3 regions of the Peribacillus sp. NJ4 genome follow, and region 3 is predicted to be linked to each of the others. Evidence: riboswitches for the same ligand, from Rfam matches in the RefSeq annotation. Region 3 holds a riboswitch; each other region holds the start of a gene.
The links. Region 3 has a riboswitch for preQ1 ahead of queC (7-cyano-7-deazaguanine synthase QueC). Riboswitches for the same ligand answer to the same signal wherever they lie in the genome.
Positions count from the first base shown of each region.

Region 1: another riboswitch for preQ1. It lies ahead of queF (preQ(1) synthase); the one in region 3 lies ahead of queC (7-cyano-7-deazaguanine synthase QueC).
Region 2: another riboswitch for preQ1. It lies ahead of QUF94_RS24800 (QueT transporter family protein); the one in region 3 lies ahead of queC (7-cyano-7-deazaguanine synthase QueC).

Region 1 covers NZ_JAUCFQ010000001.1:4,895,963-4,903,805, reverse strand. Annotated here, with positions in the region: gene qoxB (cytochrome aa3 quinol oxidase subunit I) at 1-94, shown strand, start outside; gene qoxC (cytochrome aa3 quinol oxidase subunit III) at 94-690, shown strand; gene qoxD (cytochrome aa3 quinol oxidase subunit IV) at 692-976, shown strand; gene QUF94_RS24500 (YfmQ family protein) at 1,306-1,749, shown strand; gene QUF94_RS24495 (BA3454 family stress response protein) at 2,407-2,541, opposite strand; gene QUF94_RS24490 (DMT family transporter) at 2,769-3,605, opposite strand; PreQ1 riboswitch class I at 3,757-3,802, shown strand; gene queF (preQ(1) synthase) at 3,909-4,406, shown strand; gene QUF94_RS24480 (aspartate kinase) at 4,606-5,952, shown strand; gene QUF94_RS24475 (nitroreductase family protein) at 6,398-6,958, opposite strand; gene QUF94_RS24470 (ABC transporter ATP-binding protein) at 7,414-7,843, shown strand, end outside.
Region 2 covers NZ_JAUCFQ010000001.1:4,961,718-4,969,560, forward strand. Annotated here, with positions in the region: gene QUF94_RS24775 (sigma-54-dependent transcriptional regulator) at 1-20, shown strand, start outside; gene adhP (alcohol dehydrogenase AdhP) at 62-1,075, opposite strand; gene QUF94_RS24785 (DUF3892 domain-containing protein) at 1,352-1,648, shown strand; gene QUF94_RS24790 (hypothetical protein) at 1,733-2,545, opposite strand; gene QUF94_RS24795 (YbaK/EbsC family protein) at 2,688-3,209, opposite strand; PreQ1 riboswitch class I at 3,360-3,404, shown strand; gene QUF94_RS24800 (QueT transporter family protein) at 3,411-3,896, shown strand; gene QUF94_RS24805 (TVP38/TMEM64 family protein) at 4,017-4,673, shown strand; gene QUF94_RS24810 (PAS domain-containing sensor histidine kinase) at 4,790-6,415, shown strand; gene QUF94_RS24815 (cadherin-like beta sandwich domain-containing protein) at 6,484-7,843, opposite strand, start outside.
Region 3 covers NZ_JAUCFQ010000001.1:1,420,690-1,428,532, forward strand. Annotated here, with positions in the region: gene QUF94_RS07130 (CapA family protein) at 1-608, opposite strand, end outside; gene pgsC (poly-gamma-glutamate biosynthesis protein PgsC) at 619-1,068, opposite strand; gene pgsB (poly-gamma-glutamate synthase PgsB) at 1,084-2,265, opposite strand; gene QUF94_RS07145 (hypothetical protein) at 3,035-3,247, opposite strand; gene QUF94_RS07150 (methyl-accepting chemotaxis protein) at 3,712-5,391, opposite strand; PreQ1 riboswitch class I at 5,578-5,620, shown strand; gene queC (7-cyano-7-deazaguanine synthase QueC) at 5,676-6,341, shown strand; gene queD (6-carboxytetrahydropterin synthase QueD) at 6,341-6,811, shown strand; gene queE (7-carboxy-7-deazaguanine synthase QueE) at 6,804-7,532, shown strand; partial or broken gene QUF94_RS07170 (DUF4260 domain-containing protein) at 7,596-7,843, opposite strand, start outside.

The DNA.
Region 1 (7,843 bases), 3.5 Mb from region 3:
TATGATTCACCGTTCATTCGAAAAAGATCACGGACGTTATATCTCTGTTGAAGAGATCGAAGAAACTGAAAATAAATTGCGAGGTGCTAAGTAATGAAAATAGATAACTCGCTGCCACTAGAATATAGCACGGAAGAAAATCGCTTAAAGATTTTTGGATTCTGGATTTTCCTTGGGGCAGAAATAGCTCTTTTCGCTACACTGTTCGCCACTTATTTTGTATTAGTTGATGGAACTGGAAATGGTCCAACAGGGGAACATCTTTTTAAAGTCCCAACCTTAATGTTTCAAACAATCTTTCTTTTAACTAGTAGTTTTACCATAGGTCTTGGAATCAATGCAATGAGACTTGGCAGGCAGAAAGCAACGATTGGTTTCTTCATTATCACCCTTATTCTTGGTTTAGGCTTCTTGGGAGTCGAAATTTATGAATTCGTGGAGTATGTACATGAAGGAGCAACCATTCAAACAAGTGCTTTCTTATCTAGTTTGTTTACATTACTAGGTACGCATGGAGCTCACGTTACACTTGGTTTATTCTGGGGAACCTTCATCGTCATGCAGATTAAAAAGCGCGGTATGACTCCAGAAACAACAAACAAGGCTTTCATCTTTTCACTTTACTGGCATTTCTTGGACGTTGTCTGGATCTTCATCTTCAGTTTCGTCTACCTGAAAGGAATGATGTAATATGAAAGAATTATTCCCACGGGGCCAAGTTATGGGATTTGCCTTTTCACTAGTCCTGACTTTGGTCGCACTATCAGTTATTGTGTTTGATCTCTCACTTAAAATGGGTGTGATCATCCTGCTTGTTACAGCTTTCATGCAAGCTGCACTGCAATTGGTTATGTTCATGCACGCAGGTGAGTCTGAAGATAAAGCATCGATTTACACAAACGTTTATTACGGATTGTTCGTTGCATTGGTTACAATTTTCGGTACAATGCTAACAATGATTTGGGGATATCAATAATCGATTGAAAAGCTGGGCGTCTTGAAGACGCCCAGCTTTTTTGTATTTAATAAGTAGAAATTCATATACCACTCTAACCACTTCGTTCATAGAAATTTGTTAAGAAGGGTGTGGATGAAACCATTTTGTTTAGTATAACCATTTCGGAACATTATATTCATAAGGGCAAAATTTACTCTTTTTGAAGCGCTCCCGTGCGTTTAAGTGCGATGTTTTACTAAAGTAAAACGTTAATATAAAAGACACATTTTCTAAGAAAAACTATCTGATCCTTTGATATAATAATCTATATAAGAAATTAATATATGACGTAGCGGAGATGATGAAATATGACATTGCCGGTTTTGATTTTGACAATTCTATTAAGTTTGCTTAAATTATTAGTTACCTGCCTTCCAACCGATGCAGTGAATTGGATTATCAGCAAATTTAAAATACATTCAGAACTTAGTGACGAGAATGCAATCGTAACCTTTGACGGAAGACGTTTGGAAAGTGAAGATAAAATAAAAGTTATTAATTATTTTAATAAGGCTAAATTTTTGAAAAAGAATCATATATTCCCTGGTAATGAGCAATTGTTTTTACATCCAGAGAACAGTGGGACTCCATTAGTCATTGATACTAAAAGAGGTAAAAAAGATGTTAGGTTATTTGTGTACATGTACAACGACCGTGTGGATGTAGTTAAGCAGTACAGGAAGAAATTAGTTTCGTATAGTCTGCTTTCCGATAGCCTCCAAGAACGCTCTATGCCATTAAGTTTAAATTAAAAGACATTAAAAATGGCAATCTTTAAAAAAGAACATCTCAGACTGTAGGCAACTCGAAAGAAAAGCGAGTTTGCCTGCAGTTTTTTTATTTAAAAAAGGTTCCAGTTGTTTTCAGACGCTCCCTTTCCGCCGACTGTCTGCAAAGCCACCTCGCCGCAAGCGTCTTTGGTGACTCGGTAAGCTGGTTTTTCGGCAGGAGTGTCGTGAAATTTCTTCAATCCAGTGAGGTTTCATCCCATATTAAAGAGAAAAGTATCCTGGAGTATACACTGTCTGTTTTAAAAATATCGTAATGATTCCCTCGGTAATCGCGATAGGGATATGGGATTAGGCCATTCCGTATCCCATTTTGTCGACAAACTGAGGCGGTCTTTAAAAAGATCGTCTTAATTTCTAAATTACTTGTTATTCAAATTGATTGTTGTAACGTTAAAAACGTTTTAAAATTATTGTCACAAGAAAAAACGATTATGTGGATTATATGGGAAAATCGCTATCGAGGGTTCTTTAGAGAATAATACAAATGAAATACAGAAATCAGGATTGAAAAGGGTTTTAAATGTTAATTAATATAAAAACAAAGTGCATAGTGATTTTGGTGAGTTATATCTAAAAAGGTAATAAAAAAAGCAGGTATCTAAATCGATGCCTGCCTTTTTATGCTTTCCATTGTTTTTCCACTTGATGAAGGGCTTGTTGTAAAATTTCTTCTTGATTAGTACCCGGTTTAGTAAGGACGTTAGTTTGATAAGATTTTCCTTGGAAATCAACTGTTACTGTAACTTTTAACATTATGCATCGTTCCTTTCTAGTATTAAATGGGATGGTTGTACTACTTCTTTTATACCCGTGGGAGGAGATTTTTCAAACATTGCGGAAGTAGCAAAAGTTGAGATTTAATATTCAAAATTATCTGATATTTAGCGAGAGATGTCAATACTTTTTTTTGAACCGCTAAATAAAGACGACCTGGCATGTGTGATTATTACAGCCAGGTTGTTTTTTAAAATTAACTATATTCATATTTTGGTTAAGATAATACCGATTAATGCTGCAAGAACGCCGGCAATTTGATAGGATTTTAGTTTTTCTTTGAATAAATAACATCCTGCGAAAACGACAACTAAACAATTTAGGCTGACGACAGGGAAGATGATGCTTGCGATGCCGGTATTCAACGCATAGAAATAACATCCATAGGCTATGATGCTTAAAAAACCTACGATGGAACCAATTTTGACTTCCTGTAGCTTGATTTTTTCTTTCTTAAAGGATAGAACTGAAAGTAGATAAAGAGTTCCGCCCCCATACATTGATACAAGGATGTCGAGGGAGTTTAAATGAAGCCGTGTTGATGTCGTCATCAGAATGCCGAGTACACCAAAAGATAATATGGAAAATAATGTGTGCATCATCCAAGGTAAATATTGGTGGTTGCCCTTGGCGTTAGGTGTATACTGAATGACAAGGGTTGCAAGCAGCATGCAGATGATTCCGCTCCACTGCAGCGAAGAAATATGCTCATGAAAAATTAATGCAGCACATAGGATGGGAAATATTGCATTCGCTGCGATTAATGGTGATGTTAAACTTGCCGGCCCTTTTTCAAAGGCACTTGCCATCTGGATATTACCATTAGCGTTCAGGACACCAATTGCTGCACCAAGCATGATAGACAGCAAGTTCAGGTTCAAACCATCCATAAGTACTCCATAAAATATGGACAAAATGAAAGCTACAAAATAAAAGAAAAATTGAATATGTACCTTTGAGTAACCCTTTCCGCTACTCCATTTAAAAATGCTGTTATTGATTCCGAAACATAAACTGGTGATGAGTGCTGCAAAAATCCACATTGTTTAAATCTCTTCCTTCATGTAGGATAAACTTCTTCTACATTTTAAGCCGAATACATGTGGGAATCAAACTAAAATTAAAAAGTATGATTGACAGATTAGATTTTTTTTTCTATATTTACTATGACAATTTTAAAATATTTCCCGATAAACGGGAGAGGTTCATAGCATCACCCTCTTAAAAAAACTATGGCTTTGATTTTTTTCGCGAATCAACCATATCTTTGATGAGATATGGTTTTTGTTATATAGAGGCCCATTTTATGAATCTCCCCTGACAAACGTGGATGAGGAGGACTTTTTATGTCTGGAAGAAAAGAAGAAGAATTAAAGGAAATTACACTGCTTGGGAATCAAGGGACAAAATATACATTCGACTATGCGCCTGAAATTCTTGAGTCATTCGATAACAAACATCCTAACCGTGATTATTTCGTCAAATTCAATTGCCCGGAATTCACTAGCTTATGTCCGATAACCGGCCAGCCAGACTTTGCAACCATTTACATCAGCTATATTCCCAGTGTGAAGATGGTCGAAAGCAAGTCTTTGAAACTTTATTTATTCAGCTTCCGTAATCATGGTGATTTCCATGAAGACTGCATGAATATCATCATGAACGATTTAATCGAGTTGATGGATCCGAAATATATTGAAGTATGGGGCAAGTTCACGCCTAGGGGCGGGATTTCCATTGATCCATACACAAACTACGGGAAACCAGGGACGAAGTATGAGGAAATGGCGGATTACCGCTTGATGAATCATGATTTATACCCTGAAACTGTGGATAATCGCTAAGATTGGAGAGACAACTGGCTTATGCCGTTGTCTTTTTTTGCCTTTTATTATTCCCTTTCAATAATCACATTGTTTTGTCCTTTTTAAAAATACAAATGTCCTCCTATAGTGGAATTTTTACTTGATTGTTTCGAGAAAAAACGTAATAATAGGGAGAGTTGATTTTGACAGAATATTATTTAAAATAGGGGATGTCGAGATGAAAGTTGCGAAGTTTGGCGGAAGTTCACTTGCGTCAGGTGAACAGTTGAGAAAGGTATTTGAAATTGTGGTTGCTGATCCAGAGAGGAAGTTTGTAGTCGTTTCGGCTCCAGGGAAACGCAATTCCGATGATATAAAGGTGACGGATTTATTGATTGAGGCTGCGGAACAGCAGCTGCGCGGCGATAACGGGGAGCATTTGATCGAAGACGTGGTATCCCGCTATGCGAGCATTGCTGAAGAGCTGGATATATCCGAGGAGGTCATCACAGGGATTCATGAAAATTTAAAAGCACTGTTGCATGCTGACCAATCTAACCAGAAGCGCTATTTGGATGCTTTAAAGGCCAGTGGCGAAGATAATAATGCGAAGCTGGTCGCAGGTTATTTTCAAAGCCGTGGGGTAGAGGCAAAGTATATAAATCCAAAGAAGGCTGGCTTGATCGTTACGGATGTAGATGGATTTACCCAGGTTCAGCCAGAGTCATATGATCGGTTGTATGATCTGCGTGAAGAGCCTGGAATCGTAGTATTTCCAGGGTTCTTCGGATATACGTTAGATGGTGATGTTTTAACCTTCTCAAGAAGCGGTTCCGATATTACGGGTTCGATTCTTGCAAATGGGGTCAAAGCCGATTTGTATGAGAACTTTACGGACGTGGATGCCGTTTATGCGGTGAATCCAAATGTAGTTTCCAATCCGAAGGGAATCCGGGAGTTAACCTATCGTGAAATGAGGGAGCTGTCTTATGCCGGTTTTTCGGTATTTCATGATGAAGCGCTGATTCCTGCATTCCGTGCGGGAATACCTGTCCATATCCAAAATACGAACAATCCGACGGCACAAGGGACCCGCATTGTGAACACGCGGGATAATACGAATGGTCCGGTTATTGGGATTGCAAGTGATAAAGGGTTTTGCAGTATTTACATTAGCAAATATTTGATGAACCGGGAAGTTGGTTTTGGTCGGAAACTGCTGCATATCCTTGAAGATTACGGAGTTTCATATGAGCATATTCCATCAGGCATTGATGATGTGACGCTTATTCTAAGGCAGGACCAGTTGAAGGGTGAAGCCGAGAAGAAAATCATTTCACGAATCAAGAAAGAGCTTCATGCCGATGAAGTGAATGTGGAGCATGATCTTGCCTTAATCATGGTTGTAGGTGAAGGAATGCGTCATAATGTAGGTACAACGGCTAGAGCGTCAAAAGCGTTGGCCGAAGCAAAGGTGAATATTGAAATGATCAATCAGGGCTCTTCGGAGGTTAGCATGATGTTCGGTGTGAAAGGGCACAACGAAGAGACGGCAATTCAGGCATTATATCACGAGTTCTTTTGAGAATGAGAGATTAGAGACCTCCTTGAAAAGGGAGGATTTTTGGTTATCGGGGATATTCCCTTTTGTTCATTGGGATAGAAATGGTGGGCGCAATAAGGGAGAAGTTTCTTGATGCTGAAGAACCAGCATGAGCAAATGGAAGAAGAACGGATGCAAATCAATGAAACCTTTAAGGGGCCGCGGCCAGCGCCATGATTTCCTCAAGCACGTGTCGGATCGAACATGATGAGGGGGCAGAGTAAAGGAATAGATGAATGGATTGATAGCTGGGTTTGAAGAAGAAGCGAATTTATTGATTAAAGGTGAAAAAAGGGGTAGTTGCCGGGATGCCTCATTAAATGCACCGGAGGGATCTTTCAGTGATTATGATAGATGGATTGAACGTTTGCCCTCATTCCCTAAATATAAAAGGAAAGCCTCCAAGATTGGAGGCTTTCCTTTTATGTTAGTCCATAATTGTCAGGAGTTGATCGATCTCTTTCCTGGGGCGTGGGGAAGGGATCATGTCGGGATAGCCAACATGAAGGCTGCCTACGATTTTCTCGCCAGGTTTAACGCCTAAAGCTTCACGAAACTCCATGCTGTGTATCATGCCGTATGTTTCCCATATCATCCCGATTCCTTGTTCCCAGGCAAGCAGGCTGAAATTTTGGATCAAGGCACTTGTAGCTGCATAATCTTCTTCACGTGTCATAGGATTCGGATTCTCTTCCATGATCACTGCGATGAACATCGGGACACCTATAAGTTTATTATATCCTCGCTGTCCGGCTGCGTTTTTCTTTTCAGGGTCCTTCTCTTTTCCTGCCATAAAAGCACGGGTTGCTTCTGCGAGTTTTAAACGGCTTTCGCCATGTACCACGACGAAGCGCCAAGGCTGGGTCATTTTATGGTTCGGTGCCCATGTCGACGTTTCCAATAATGATTGGATGGTATCAATAGGAACAGGAATGTCCTTAAATCGCTTAATGCTGCGCCGTTCTTTAATGATATCTTCAAGTTTCATGATCATCCTGCTCCTTTAATCATATATGTAAGTTCATTAGTTTTTTTAAAAAAAATAATCCCCGGCTGCCTAATATGCTTCCAACGTGAATAAATTACTTGAATAAAGAGGGGGCAATATTCCAGTGACTTGCATTCGCTAATGAGCATATAATTTTTACTAGGCACAGAGAAGCCGGGGCGACATTGTATCTATGTACAATATCAAAAGGGTACGATAAGAGATTATCGTAATTGCTTATCAAATTTCAGAGATCAATAATGAAATTGAAAATCATTATCAATTAGAATTTTCGCTTATTTCCTGTTATTTGTCAAGAGTATTTATTAAAAAAAAATCAAGTTATTTACTAATCCTTTGAATCAGTTAAAATCTTTTAAAAAATCTGTATAAAAATGTATAATGAAAGGATGAAAAGATGCTATCTACATATGAAGAATCGAAGGGTGTCATAGATGAAAAAACTGGCCTCATTTCTTAAGCCGTACTGGCTCTTGATCATTCTTGCTTTAATCTTAATGATTGTCGAGCTCGGTGTAGAACTGTTACAACCTCTATTTATAGCAAAAATAATTGATGATGGCATTTTACAGAAAGATTTATCGGTGGTGATTAAATGGGGAAGCGTCATGGTTGGACTTTCCATTTTTTCATTTATTGGCGGGATCGTTAATTCCTTTACGGCATCACATGTAAGTCAGAGTTTTGGACATGATGTCAGGAAAAGCCTTTTTGGTAAGATACAGGCGTTTTCTTTTGCGAATTTGAATAATATCCCGACTTCCTCGTTGATCACAAGGATGACGAATGATGTGACCCAACTTCAAAATACGGTTTTTATGGGCCTGCGTATCATGGCAAGGGCGCCATTGATCGTAATCGGCG
Region 2 (7,843 bases), 3.5 Mb from region 3:
ATGAGAAGAACCAGACATAAAAAAAGAGGGATGCCCCGTTCCAGGGCATCCTCCTCTGTTACTATTCTAGCGTCAATACGATGCGTCCATTGATTTCTCCCTTTTCCATCATTGAAAACACATCATTGATTTCATCAAGTTTCCTCGTCTCTATATTCGTTCTGACTTTACCCTCAGCCGCAAATTGAACAGCTTCCTGTAAATCTTTTCTCGTCCCGACGATTGACCCTTTTACAGTTACCCCATTTAGTACCGTATCAAAAATCGGGATTGGAAGTTCATCATTCGGCAATCCGACTACGACCAGTGTCCCGCCCCTCTTGACTGAACTGTAAGCCTGTTCGAATGCTTTTTTCGTAACCGCTACAGAAATGGCTGCCTGCACACCGCCAACTTTATCCTTAATGACTTGTACAGGATCAGTCTTAAGCCCATTAACCGTGAAATCCGCCCCCAGTTCCGCCGCCAGATCAAGCTTATCATCTTGAATATCGACAGCAATGACATTAAAGCCCATCGCTTTCGCGTATTGAAGGGCAACATGTCCCAATCCGCCAATTCCATAAACCGCTACCCAATCACCAGGTTTTGCTTCTGATACCTTAAGCGCTTTATAAGTCGTTACGCCTGCACAGAAAATCGGTGAAACTTCCGCAAAGTCAAGCCCTTCAGGAACCTTCACCACATATTTGGCAGGTGCTTTACAGTATTCCGCATACCCCCCGTCCACGGAGTAGCCTGCATTCAATTGATCCAAGCAAAGCGTTTCCCTTCCAGTCAAACAATACTCACAATCGCCACAGGCCGAGTAAAGCCATGGGATCCCAACGCGGTCACCGACTTTCAAGGAAGTTACGCCTTCTGCCACCTTTTCTATGATACCTACACCTTCATGTCCAGGGATAAGCGGAAGTTTAGGTTTAACCGGCCAATCGCCATGTACCGCATGTAAATCAGTATGACACACGCCACATGCTTTAATTTTCACTAATATCTCACCATATTCCAATTCCGGGATGGGTACTTCTTTAATCTCAAGTTTTTGGTTAAATTCATTGACTACCGCTGCTTTCATTGTCTTGACCTGTTGTTTTGCATTCAAAGTGCTTGCCCCTTGTTTTACATTCATGATTCATATTCCTCCCTTAATTAAGTGGATATTATTTCTTACTCCACTTATACAAGATGCAAGTGCCATGCCAATGCAAAAAGGCCAAGACGACAGCATCCAATTTAAAAAAGTGCCGAAAATTCGGCGCTTTTGGACGAATTAACGGCTCAAGTTGGACGAAATCCGGTTTGTATATTGCAGAAAAAATAGCTCACCCTATAAATGGGAGGTGTCCAAAACATGGACCAATTTGAAAAAGCTTATGAATCCTATAAACAGCAGGGAACACCGCAAGCAAACCAACTTGATTCAGCAGGAAAAGAAGAAATCATCGCCGTAAGGAAAAATGAAGAGGACAATATTATCGCCATCAAGACCAACTCCGGCCGCGAACTCGACTACCCCACTGCCCTTTCGGAAGCCAAAGCAGGCATCCTGGCCAACGTTGACGTCTTTCATAAATATGGACGTGATATATTGCGGAGTGAGCCTGATGGGATAAAAGAAAATAACCTGGATCAACTGCCGGAGTTTTGAGTTTTCGGGGAAACTGCCTGATATGGGCAGTTTTTTTCTGTCTGGAGTTAAACATTAAAAAGAACCAGCATGATAGCCGGATCCTTATTTTTCATACTGATAGTATTCAGAGATTTCGAGCAGTTGCCCACAGGACTCGACAACCTCAATGATTTCCATCCACGACATGTCCAGTCCCAGTTCATTTGCATGGGAAATCTTATCCCGTAATTTCCGGATGGCATTCGCATCCTTCTTCCCTTTACTTTTCGAAGGGATTTGGAAGAAGCACCTCAATTCTTCATCCTTATGTATGATATCGAATTTATCACTGATTTGCAGGCACTCTATTAAATTGATATCCTCATTTTTATCGATTCTCCTCCTATATAATTCGGTTGCCTTTTCTAAACGGTCTTCGCTGATCATTGGATGCCAGCTTCCGTCGCCGAATCTATCCATGATGATATCGCTCATCCTCATTTCCAATAAGGTAATGTATCCAAATATCAGCATCCTGATTGGAGGCTTTTGAAGGTCGGCATGGGTAATCAACTTTTTAATTGAATTATTCTCTAATACGAAGACCCTTGTTTTATTCTTGAAAATATGGAGCAGCTGGATCAAAGGCGTTGAATCCGAAACCATTTCCCTTGGTGAAAAGTTTCTCAAATATTCCGAAATGCTCCCTTCACCCAGTTCTTCCCTTTCGATATATCCGATGATTTCCCCTTGATCTTGCACTGCCAATATATCAAAATTCTTTTTTTCCAATGCTTTCCGAATATCCAGCGCCAGATCGTTTGTATGGCAAAACTCAAGCTCCTGGGCTATGCTCTTAACCGTGATATTTTCTTCATAAAGAGTTTTAAGACTAAGATAGCTGCTATTGCTTTTTCTTTGGCTTCCATTTAACATCTTTCACCCTCCGCTCAGGAACACTTTCTACACGATTTTCCGCTTTAAAATTATAGACCGCTAAAATGCATACGGCCCCCACAAATAAAGTCCACCCAAGTGGACTTTATCCCATTCATGTGGATCTTTTTGGTACCATTAATCAAAAGCCTTCCACTGCATTGCCTGCTGCCGTTTCCTCATTCCCCTCTTCATTCCAAGCCTTGCAAACATCCACCCAATCCTTTGCTCCTGAATATTCAAATAATTCCGCGGGTGTAAGTTCTATTGCAGAGTTCGTACTGCCGCATGCCGGGAACAATGACTCAAAGCGTTTCATCGATACATCAAGAAAAACAGCTAGATCGTTTGCCAGACCAAACGGACAAACTCCTCCGATGGCATGGCCGGTCTGCTCAAGCACTTCCTCGGGTGACAGCATCCGTGCCTTGAAACCGAACATCTGACGAAATTTCTTATTATCCACTTTTGCGTCCCCAGCCGCTACAACCAAAATCGCATCATCACCTTCCCCCCTAAAGGAAAGAGTCTTAGCGATCCTCGCTGGGATAACACCGATGGTTTCTGCAGCATCACTCACCGTAGCGCTCGATGTTTCGAACTCCATTACATCGCCTTCCCGATCCCATTGTTTAAAATGGCCTTTGACACTCGCGATAGACATATTATATTCACTCCTTTGAAGTACATATAAAAATAATATCATCCTTCATTGCCATAAATCAAAATCCTATGGATGCTTGTAATTAAAACCATTCTTTACAAATTGACGAAACAAGCTTACTTGGGATACTATTAATCATCGGGCAAACGCCTATACGTGGTTCGTAACCATCCCACGATAAAAAACTAGGGAGAGAGTAAAATGAATGTTCGTACACTCGTGATAAACGGGTTATTGGCTGCCTTGTATGTGGCGGTCTCATTGGTGTTTAAACCAATAGCTTTTGAGATGTTCCAATTTCGTGTACCGGAAATGTTGAACCATCTTATTGTATTCAATAAAAAATATATCTATGGTATTGTCGGCGGCGTCTTCATATCGAATCTGCTCTTTTCACCGATGGTTCCATATGATTTAATTTTTGGGGTGGGGCAATCCTTACTCGCCTTGCTGCTTGTCATTTTTGTTTCACGTTTCATAAAAGGCATTAAAGGGCGGATGATCGCCACGATCATCTTTTTCACGTTCACAATGTTTTTAATTGCCATTGAACTGAACCTTGCCTTTGGCTTACCATTCTGGTTAAGCTGGATGACCACGGCTGTCGGTGAATTCGTTGTCCTCTTGATTGGCGCGCCAATCATTTATGGAATGAACAAAAGAATTCAGTTTGAAAAGTGGCTTTAAAGGAATCTTCTCTTCGTGAACCCACTATAATGTAAAAGAGCTGTCTGCATCATGCGACAGCTCTTTTTTCACCAATTAACTTAAAAATGATAAACTATTAGTCAGAATGGTGGTGACCCTTTGAAAAAAGTCCTGACCTTAACAGGTCTACTGGTAATCGCATTATTTATTTTTTCAAATGCAGAATTATTTACTTTGATTTGGAAAAGTGACTTGGATTCAGTTATTAGCATATTGAAGGAAAACCTTTTGCTCACTTTTATTGTGACATTCGTATTGATGTTTGTCCAAAATTCATTTACACTCATCCCCTTAATTTTGCTCCTGACTATCAATGTCACGATATTCGGATTCATATATGGCTACCTATGGAGTTGGTTTACAAGTGTCGTTGCTTCAGGATTCATTTTTTATGCAGCAAGAAATTGGTTTCAGGAACTTCTCTTAAAGAAGATGGGTGAAAAATGGCAAAAAACTGTTGTGGAGCATGGCTTCATGTACGTGTTTACAGGCAGGATTTTCCCGCTTATCCCAACAAGTTTAATTAACTTGGCAGCTGGAGTCAGCACCGTCACTTTCAAGGATTTTTTATTAGCGACGGCACTTGGCAACCTGATATACTTCTTCTTCCTATCGCTAATTCCATATGGACTCCTATCTGTTGAAATGAACCAATACACGCTAGTTGCACTCGCACTCCTCTTCTTATTATTTTTCATTATCTATAAGCGTGCAAAAAAGAAAAAGAACCTAACCTTATTCAGAAAAAACAGGTGACCTACATTGGCCCCTGTTTTTTTATTTAGGATTCTGCATATATTTTTTTCCGATAGTTTGTTAAAATGTGTATGTAATTTTACCTTTGAAATGTCTTAAAATCAGGGAGAATCTCCATGTCCAAACGCTCCATCTTAGCAATATATATCCTATCCGGGATTCTTACACTAGTCGTGTTCGACTTTTTTTTAACTACAAATATCCATAACAAAGAGGTCTTCATTCAACTTCAGAGAGTGGAAGGCATTGTTTTCCTTTTATCAATAGGCTTGATCTTATATCTTTATTTAGCTAAAAGGGAAGAATTCAAACAATTAAAAGAAGCGGAACAACGCCGGCGCACACTCATCAATTCAATGGTGGATTTCGTTAACTTCAAGGATGGTGATGGCCGATGGCTTGAGTCCAATACCTTCGGGCTGCAATTATTTCAGTTGGAGCATGTAGACTATAAGGGAAAAAAAGACAGCGAGCTCGCAGAATACTCCGAATTTTATAAAGAGTCGTTGATCTACTGTGAAGGTTCCGATGAAGAAACGTGGGTAAAAGGGGAAATCACAAGGTGTGAGGAAATCATCCCTCTTCCCGACGGCAATCACAAGACCTTTGATACGATCAAAGTTCCCCTGTTCAATGAGGATGGTTCACGAAAAGGCTTAGTAGTCATCGGCAGGGATATTTCTGAAAGGGTTGTCGCTGAGAATCAATTATTCGATAGTGAACAACGCTATAAATCATTGTTTGAACACAACCCTTATCCGATGCTGATGCTTGATTTAAACGGAATGATCACGACCGTAAATCCTAGGTTTGAAACGGTAACAGGCTTTCAACAGGAAGAAATACATGGAGCCTCATTCATTAAATTGAACTTTTCAACAGAAGATGCGGAACTGATTCGTACATCTTGCCAATATGTCATCGAAAACCATAAGGGGATTAAGAAAGGGAAAGATATAGAATTCCTAACGAAGTACGGGAAGTCCATCTTACTTTCTTGTACGTTTGTCCCGATGATGGTTGGCGAGGATTTGGTCGGGATCATCACTTATGCTAAAGAAGTCACTCAAATTCGCGAAACCGAAGCACGCTTAAGAAGAACAGAAAAATTGTCGATAGTCGGCGAACTTGCCGCAAGTGTAGCCCACGAAGTACGAAACCCGTTGACTTCTTTAAAGGGTTTCGTCCAGCTACTTAAAAAGAGCGACCATCCCTATGAACAATACTACACGATTATGTTAAGTGAATTGGACCGGATCAATCTTATTGTAAGCGAGTTACTCGTTCTGGCAAAACCACAGGAACTCCCATTCAGCAAGCATCAAATCATCGAACTGATGAATGATGTCAAAACCTTGTTGAAACCAGAGGCGGACTCGTACCCCACCCAAATATCAATATCTGTAAAAAACGAAATACCGCTTCTATTATGTGAGGGAAACCAATTAAAACAAGTATTCATAAACATGCTCAAGAATTCAATGGAGGCATCCGCCGATCACATTTGGATTGATTTTGAGCGCAAGGACAATAACCTTTCCATTACCATCAAAGATAATGGAAGCGGAATAGAAAAAAAACGGTTAAAGCATCTTGGAGAACCTTTCTATTCCTCTAAAGAAAAAGGAACAGGGTTAGGATTGACAGTCAGTTGCCGAATCATTGAGGCGCATCGGGGAAAGGTCCGCTTTAACAGCGAACCAAACCATGGAACCGAGGTCCAAATCCTTTTGCCCATATGAATATAAATCGGAGGACAAGTCCTAATCTTGTCCTTTTTTTTGCGATTCAGAACCATCCCTTGATAAAATTAAAATAGAGAGGTGAAGAAATCCTTTATATTCCCAAAGAATGACACGGTCTCAACAGGCTGTTTCCCATTAACCTGGCCTCCTGTATTATTGGATGTATCGCTCAACGTCTTGCCAGCTGTACTCATTTGCGTTGCCTCAACTTCCGCCTCTTTTGTTTTGACATCATCCACGGTTTCTTCCTCATCCATTTCCACATCCATATCCTTTTCGAAAACAAGGACGTAAGTACGGCGCTCCCCATCCTTTGAAACAGTAACGGAAATGGCCGTCTTCGCTTTATCCTTGATCTTCACTTTTTTACTGCTCTCACCGTCATATTCAATCGTCGCTCCACTGGCATTTGTCGTTGCATACATTTCGACTGAAGAAACGTCATTATCGACCTCGATATGATAGGTATGCTCATTAGTATCAAAAGACTTGTTCCATACTCCGGATGATACAGTCAGATTGTTCAACACTGGTGCATTATTGCCTTCCTCGCCTAAAGAATCTGCTGACGCTACCTTCACTATAGAATCCGTTTTCGGTTTCTGTGTTGAAATACTTTCAAGTTGCTGTGCTTTCGGTACTTGGCTGACACCACTGGTTGGTTTTAGATTATTGGAGGATTCAGCTGATGTTAAAGATGATTTATTCCCCTTATCGGATGGAGGTTGAGCTTTACTTGTTTCTGTTGAAGGCTCCTTTTGTACTTCACCCTCTTTAGGGGCATCTTTCGATTCGGTTTCCTTGGCAGCTGCCCGTGTAATCGTAAGCGTATATGTTTTTTCATCTCCATTTTCTGCTGTAACGATAATCTTCACCGTTGTCTTACCGACTGGAAGGGTAACCTTTACACCGGCACTGGTTGCATTCTTTCCATTCACCTTTACAATTGCGGTACTGTCACTCAATGTCGGTGTTACTGTAACGGACTGGACTTCATTTCCAACAGAAGCATTATAAGCTGTCACTTTAGAATCGAATGTTAATGAGCCTTTTGATAATCCAATCGATGTTAAAAGGTTATCATCACTTTCAAGTTTTTCGACCTTGAGAGTATAGGCAACCGTTTCATTTTCCCCATCGCTGACAGTGATTTCAAACGTATTCATGCCAGTTTGAAGAGTTAAATCCTTCACTTTACCATCTGTCATTTTGATATCATTCACGTATATGGCTGCAGTCTCACTAGGACTTCCTGCAAGCAAGGTGATCTTTTCCACATCATTTCCCACTGCTGCACTATAGTCGTGTACACTTTCTGAAAATTTTTGATCCAGTGCTATACCCTCTATTTCTAGCCTTGAAAGACTATTTACCGTTTGTGCCTCTTCCTGCAGAACAGAAGGGCCCTCCGCAGCCTCTACCACG
Region 3 (7,843 bases):
TCTGTGAAGCCAAGTGTTGCGACACGAACGCCATTAACATCCGCATAGTCGATGCTAGCTTTAGCATCCTCAGTGTTCGACCCAACACCGACATAGTGCATGCCCGCATTTTTGAATTCATCAATCGTGTCAAGGAGTCCCTGTTCTTCAAAGTCCTTCATATGGTTATTGGCCAAAGTCATCACAGAGAAGCCAGCATCTTTAACGGCTTCAACACCACTAGTATTGGAGTTTAAATGGATGGGCGTATCTGCTTCCTTGTAGTTGGCTGCCTCTTCTTTTAAAGCTGGGTGTTCATAATTCCCACTGACATAGTCCGAATCAGAAAAATAGGGCTTCATATAACGGAAAAGGTATTCATATCCGTGCCTATCCGTCACTTCTTCAACATTACGCCCCATCATTACATCACCGACCATGGTCATCGTCAATGGTTGCTCGGATTTTGAAGCGGTTGTTTTCACTTCCTCAGCCCGTCCCATCCAAGTGGTAATGACTAAAGCGATCAGTAATATAGGTAGTATGATTCCAGTGTATTTAAGATTCTTTTTCTTCGTACGTTTAATAAAGATAAGTGTTTTTTCTTTTGCATTTAAAGTCCGTTTCATTTTTTGCACCTCAGAATAGGTAGTACACGTTCATTAATCCGAAAGTCAAGCCGGATAATAAAAGCGTGCTGCCAAGTGTCAATGGCATTCCTTGTCTTTGAATGGTATTCGCTATCAAACCGGGAACGATTATACCGATTCCCCGAAACTCGAATATTTCAAATGGCATGACGGGGTAGACGAAGTCCAATAGGAGTTTCAAGCAGATCCCTGTCACCATCATGGCTGCGAATTTTCTTCTTCCATATAAAATCACCCATCTTGAAAGGCCGTGAGTGACGATTAAATAAGTTACGACACTAATGATCAGGATGGTCAGCATGATTTCCCATTGATCAAATACCAATGCCAAATAACCTGGCACAATAAGTCCTGCGGGTACGACACCCGTTTTTTCTGAAAATATAAGGCTAAGCGTTACTCCCAGCACTAGGGCTACATATAAATCCGATCCAAACATTAAGGTTCCTCCTACTTAACTCGCTTTTTGCTTTGTTTTAGATTTCATGAATGCTTCAATTAATGGTTCCGCTGCACCGTGAATATTCCCGACACCGTAGACGATTCGATTTTTCATCAATGGGCGGAGACGTGCCACGATTTCTTCAGTTGACCAGTTTTCTAAATCCCAATATTCTTTTGTATCCAATTTACCTTGCTCGAATGCCTTTGTGATCGGTGAAGTGGTTTCACCAATGGCAATGACGATTTCAGATTTTATGTAAGGCAATACATCTCTTGCAAACTGCTCTGTACGGTCCACACGGTCGGCACGGCAGTTCATGATGACGATAGGAGGTTCTGTGCTGTATCCGAACGTATTGACACGTTCCCAGATGTTCAGCGTCGATGATGCGTCATTTGCAGCAAACCCATTGACAAAGAAAGTTGGCTGGATGGAATCCCCGAATTTGGTGATCCTCATGGCACCTGGATCGGGATGCGCATTTAACATGCCGCGAAAAGCCGTTTTCTCATCGATGCCCAAAGCTTCTGCAACGGCCAACGCCAGTGACGCGTTATCCGGAAATACCATATAGTCGAATTCGCGTAAGAATTCTTCCGAAATTCTTGAATTATCAGCAACGATCACTTTAGAGTTGCGTTCTTTGGCAATTTGCTTGAAAAAGTCCAAATATTCACTTTCGATGGTTATTAAGTGACCGTTATAGGGTATGGTAGCAGTGAAAGCCTCTGCAACCTCATCCAAGGTCGGTCCCATGACATCCATATGGTCTTCCAATACATTCACGATGACCCCAATGTTTGCTTGGATCATTTTATTTTGGAAGATTAGTTGATAGTCAGGCTGAACGGCCATACATTCACAAACCAGTGCTTCCGTGCCTAAATCGGCAACTTCTTTAACTACACGCCTTTGTTCTCCAATGTTGGGTCCTTCTGGGCGGCGTTTAATCGGTTTTTCTTTGTCGGTAAACCAATAGATCATTCTTGCTGATGTTCCGGTTGTTTTACCTACAGTTTTGTACTTAGCTTCCTGGATCACCCCTGTAATTAGACGCGTTACAGTTGATTTCCCTCGAATTCCATTCACATTCACACGTACCGGGATGGAGTCGAGACGCTTCTGATGGCGTTTTTGTTCGAATATGCCATAGCCAAGCAAAAAGATCGCACAAATAAATATTGGTGCCATTTTTTAACCTCTCTTTTTTTAAATATTTGATTTACTGAATACACACTACATGATTTTAAACTTAATAGGCAATAGTCAATTATTCTATTGTAATATAGTTAATGTCAGCTTTTTCAAATAAATGTATATAGAAGTGTAATAGTATCTAAAGGGATAAAATGCTTTATGAGTACAAAGAAATGGCTAAAAAACACGTAAAACCTTGGAATTTTACACTAAAATATGGAAAGTGTAATAAAAGCTCATTTTTGAACAGCATCAAAATAGTTTCATGAGCATTTGAGCCCAATTCATAATGGCTATATTTATATAATTAATTGTTTTTAAAAGTGAGGTTTATTACAGAATGGTAATTGTTTATACCCATTTATTTGACCTAAATGTAACAATATTTATGCATCTGTCATTCAATGTAAGATATTGTATCTATCGACTCAATTAGTTGGACTCTTTTGAATATGGACAAAGATGAGTAAAAGAACACATCTCTTTTTTTTGTTATTTTTTGGTTTTTTCATTGAAAAATACCCATGGGTCTAAAAATGATCTTTTCCTTAAACATGAAATAAACTAAAGTTAATCCAATTTTTTTAAAAAATACCTAGTTTCTTCTATTGATATAGTGTTAAAAGAAGAATGAAAAATAGAAAAAGCCCAGATGTATATCTGAGCTTTCGGCTTATATATTTTAAATGAATCCGAATGGGTTATAATCCCGTTTGTGGGTTAGGAGCTACAACATTAGTGGCTGATTATGGAAGGGATCTGTTTAACTGGATTTCTTTCTGTCGGAAATCTCAAGGTTGGAGCCTTTTTTACCGCCATCAATTACATAAAATCTAGGAGCTAATCTCCTTTTTCCTTGATTTTCAGGATTCATCTTCATATAATTTTCGTATTCTTTGCGAAAGAATTCTTCGGTTTCCCGTTCCATTGCTTTGCTTTCGTTAAAATCTGCGATGAATTTGAAAAAACGTTTCATATGAATTCCTCCTTATGGGGTTAAAAGGTCTTAGTTTAATAGTGACATATTGTTAGTGAAGTTTAACCTTTTTTTCAATTTTTTAGAAAAAGTTATGATTTTGTGTGAATAAAGTTGTGAATGGTGTGGTTTGAATGAAAGTATGTAATGGATAGGTACCCGTGCATTGTGTTGAAATGAACTGTCCGGATCAAGTGAATCCGTGTACCGGGATTTGCGGTAAGCAGGTATTGGAAATGATGATTATTGCAGTTAAATTATTCCTATAATAATATTTATTATACACTAAATATTCTGAAAATAAACGAAAATATTCACATCTAACCGCTTTTGACGGATTTGTCTTTTGATGAATCATTAATGTGTATAGTGTTTTATTCCCCGAATATACGAAAACGAAACAATTCACATCATGGAGGGAAAATAAGCAATTTCCCGTATTAAGTAACGGGAAATTGCTAGTATCATAATTTGAATTTCTTAACCTGTTCAGTCAGCAGTTCAGCAGACGATGCAAGTTCACTGGCATGATTAGTGATTTCATCCATTGAAGAGCTGGATTGTTGGGCGGAGGCGGAGACTTGTTCGATTCCTGCCGCGGACTCTTCGGAAACGGCTGCGATATCTTCGATAGCCTGATTGATTTTTTTACTATTAGTAGAGATATATTTCAATTCATCTGTAATATGCTGTATTTTCATGCCTATATTCCCGACAGAGTGATTGATTGTTTCAAAGGTTCGTCCAGTGAGCGTAATCTGTTTCGTGCCTTCATCCACTTGTGTATAACCATCTTCCAGGGAGTGGACGACCGTTTTTGAACCTGTTTGTATAGCGGAGACAATATCGGTGATGTCCCCAACCGAGTGTGTGACCTCTTCAGCGAGTTTACGCACTTCAGCTGCGACGACGGCGAAGCCCTTGCCATGTTCACCTGCGCGTGCAGCTTCTATGGCCGCATTCAGCGCCAATAGATTGGTTTGATTGGATATATCCTTGATGACCAGCACAAGCTGCGAGATTTCCTGTGATTGAGAATCGAGTCCTTTCACTTGCTCAACGGCATTTTTGACAATCCCATCTATAATCTCCATTTGTTGGACTGAACTGCGCATTAAAGTGGTGCCCTCCTTAGACAAGGAAAGGATCTCGGTTGAACTTTGAGATACTTCCACTCCTTCAAGATAGGCCTCCACGATCTTGCCTGTGAAATCATCCATCATGCGAACCATTTCAGCTGCCCGGTTGGCTTGTGACTCCGAACCTTCCGAAAGTTCGTACATGGTAGTCGCTATCTGCCTGCTGCCCTGTTGGACTTCATTTGCCGATTGAGTCAGATCCTCGCTTTGGCTGGAAACGGATTCGGATACAACCAGCATTTTTTCGATCGTATCACGAAGGTTTTTCTGCATTTGGTTGGCGGATACCGTTAATTCGCCTATTTCATCCTTGGACTTTTGCTCCAGGGGCTCATGATTCAGCTGCCCATCAGCTATCATTCTCATTCTGTCCCTGATTTTAAGGAGAGGGGTGGTAATGAGGTTGGCAGTCACAAGCGCGAGCAGAAGGCCGATAATGACAGCCGCAATCGAGATGATGATACTTGTCGTCTTGACCGATTTCCCGCTTGCGATCACGCTTTCCCCTGAAGCGACAATCAATTCCTCACGTTCCAAAGTCAGCTCCTTGAGCCCTTCCGTCACTTCATCGTCGACCGGTGCCACTTCATTTTTGAGTATTTCTTTAGCGCGTTCTTCATTTCCTTTATCATATTGAGTATATACCCGGTCTACAATCATCGTCCTCCAATCCACGCTTTTCTCGATCAATTCCTTCGCTTTATCAGAATCGCTTATGGCCAAAAGATCCTCCTGGATGGCCTTGCTATCCTCTGTATATTGTAAAAACCTTTCTTTATAACTCTCGTCGCCATATAAAATATAGGCTCTTGCTAGTGCGGTTCTTTGTGCTAAATTATATAGTAGCTTTTCGTCTTGGATAAGAAGTGGAAGTTCCTCATCAATGATATCCTGAGACTGTTTAAGTGACTTGTTGCTGCTATAAATATTGAATGCTCCTAAGATGATACATAAAGATATGATGAGAGAAAATGCCACCAATATCTTTCCTTTAATGCTTTTCAAATTAATGATCCCCTTTATCGATATTTTATTCACTCTTTTTTATCGGATGAATAATGGGATATTTAAGCAGAAGAGGTGATGATCAAGGTTTCCATTAGGTCTAATTTTCAATAAATATAAACATCTTGATTTCTTTTTGTTTTCAAGTTACTATTGACTTGGAAAAATATTATATTCCGCGTTAAGGCGGAAGAGGTTCTAGCTACCCTCTCAAAAAAACTAAGGAGAAACAGTGCTCTATTCTTAGGGTGCTGTTTTTTTCCGTAAAAAGGAGTTTTATAGAAATGAAGAAGAAAGAAAAGGCAGTGGTTGTGTTTAGCGGAGGGCAGGATAGTACGACGTGCCTGTTCTGGGCGATGGAGAGATATGAGGAAGTGGAAGCGGTAACGTTTGATTATAATCAGCGGCACAGCCTGGAAATCGAATGCGCTCAAAAGATTGCCAATGAATTGGGCGTGAACCATCATATTCTTGACATGTCGCTGCTGAACCAACTGGCACCGAATGCGTTGACAAGAAGTGATATTGCAGTGGAGGACGGAGAAGACGGGGAATTGCCGTCGACGTTCGTACCAGGGAGGAATTTGCTGTTCCTTTCGTTTGCCGGAGTGTTGGCCAGTCAGATTGGCGCTAAACACATTGTCACCGGTGTCTGTGAAACGGATTTCAGCGGATATCCGGACTGCCGTGATGTATTCATCAAATCGTTGAACGTTACCTTGAACTTGTCGATGGACCAGTCATTCGTGATTGATACGCCGCTTATGTGGCTTAATAAAGAGGAAACATGGGAGCTTGCGGATCAGCTCGGAGCGTTCGACTTTGTTCGCGAAAAGACCCTGACATGCTATAACGGAATCATATCCGATGGCTGTGGAGATTGCCCGGCATGTAAGTTGCGGAAAAAAGGACTGGATGACTATGTAAGCAGACGGAAGGTGCTTTCATGATGTACGGTTTTACTATAGTGGATAAACTCCAAAAAATAGATGAAGATATTCAGCGCAGCCAATTGAAATATACCACCAAGAGGGTTCTGGTCAGTAAGGAGTTCACCTTTGACGCAGCGCACCACCTACATGACTATGAAGGAAAATGCAAGAACTTGCATGGCCACACGTATAAGGTCATTTTCGGCTTGAGCGGGTATACGGATTCACGTGGTTTGATGATAGATTTCGGGGACATCAAGAATATATGGAAAAATGAAATTGAAGTCCACCTTGATCATCGTTATTTGAATGAAACCTTGCCACTCATGAATACAACGGCTGAAAATATGGTTGTCTGGATTTATGAAAAAATGGCCGAAGCCCTTTCATTAAAAGATTATGAGGGTGCTAGAGTCGAATTTGTCCGACTATACGAAACGCCGACAAGTTATGCTGAAGCCAGACGGGAGTGGATGGAAAGTGAGTAAACTCCCGGTTATGGAAATCTTCGGACCGACCATCCAAGGTGAGGGAATGGTCATTGGCCAAAAAACCATGTTCGTTCGGACGGCAGGCTGCGATTATTCCTGTGCCTGGTGTGATTCCGCATTTACTTGGGATGGCACCGGTAAGGAAGATACCGTCCAAATGACTGCCGAAGAAATATGGGATGAGCTGAAGCGAATTGGGGGTTCCGGCTTTTCCTTCGTGACGATATCAGGCGGAAACCCGGCACTGCTGAAAAACCTAAATGGCTTGGTAGAAATCTTACATGAAAATAAAATGAAAATAGGTGTGGAAACACAAGGGAGCCGATGGCAGGATTGGTTTCTCGATATTGATGAACTGACCATATCACCTAAGCCGCCGAGCTCAAGAATGAACACGGACTTTACGGTGCTTGACCGAATCATATCGAACCTTGCCAATCGAAACCCTGAAAACCATGTCTCATTGAAAGTTGTCGTCTTTAACGAAGAAGATTACCAGTATGCCAAAAATGTGCATGGCCGTTACCCGGATATTCCGTTTTATCTGCAGGTCGGCAATGATGACAGCACGACGGCTGATGATAATCAATTGATCAGCGGTCTTTTGAAGAAATACGAAGAGTTAATTGATAAAGTGATAGCCGATGATGAATTGAATGATGTGAAAGTGCTGCCCCAGCTGCATACCTATATATGGGGTAACAAGCGAGGCGTGTAAAGAAAAGAGAGCAGGAGGCAGTGTGATGCGTAATCACACTGCCTTTTACATGTGGAAAGCTTCCTATACCTTTTGAAGGTGTGTAGCTTTGAAGGATGATGTGTATTTAAGGCCATACCCAAATAAGCGGTCCATTCCAATATGTGCGGTCCAAATTAAACCAATCATCATACATGCATCCGACTTTAGAAAAACGGCTAGCAAAATCATGAAGATCGACATGGTATAAGTATGGAAAAAGTTATAAACTTTTGCTCCAACTCGTTCATCGATCGAATAGGCCAACATGGAAACATCAGGAGACAAAATCA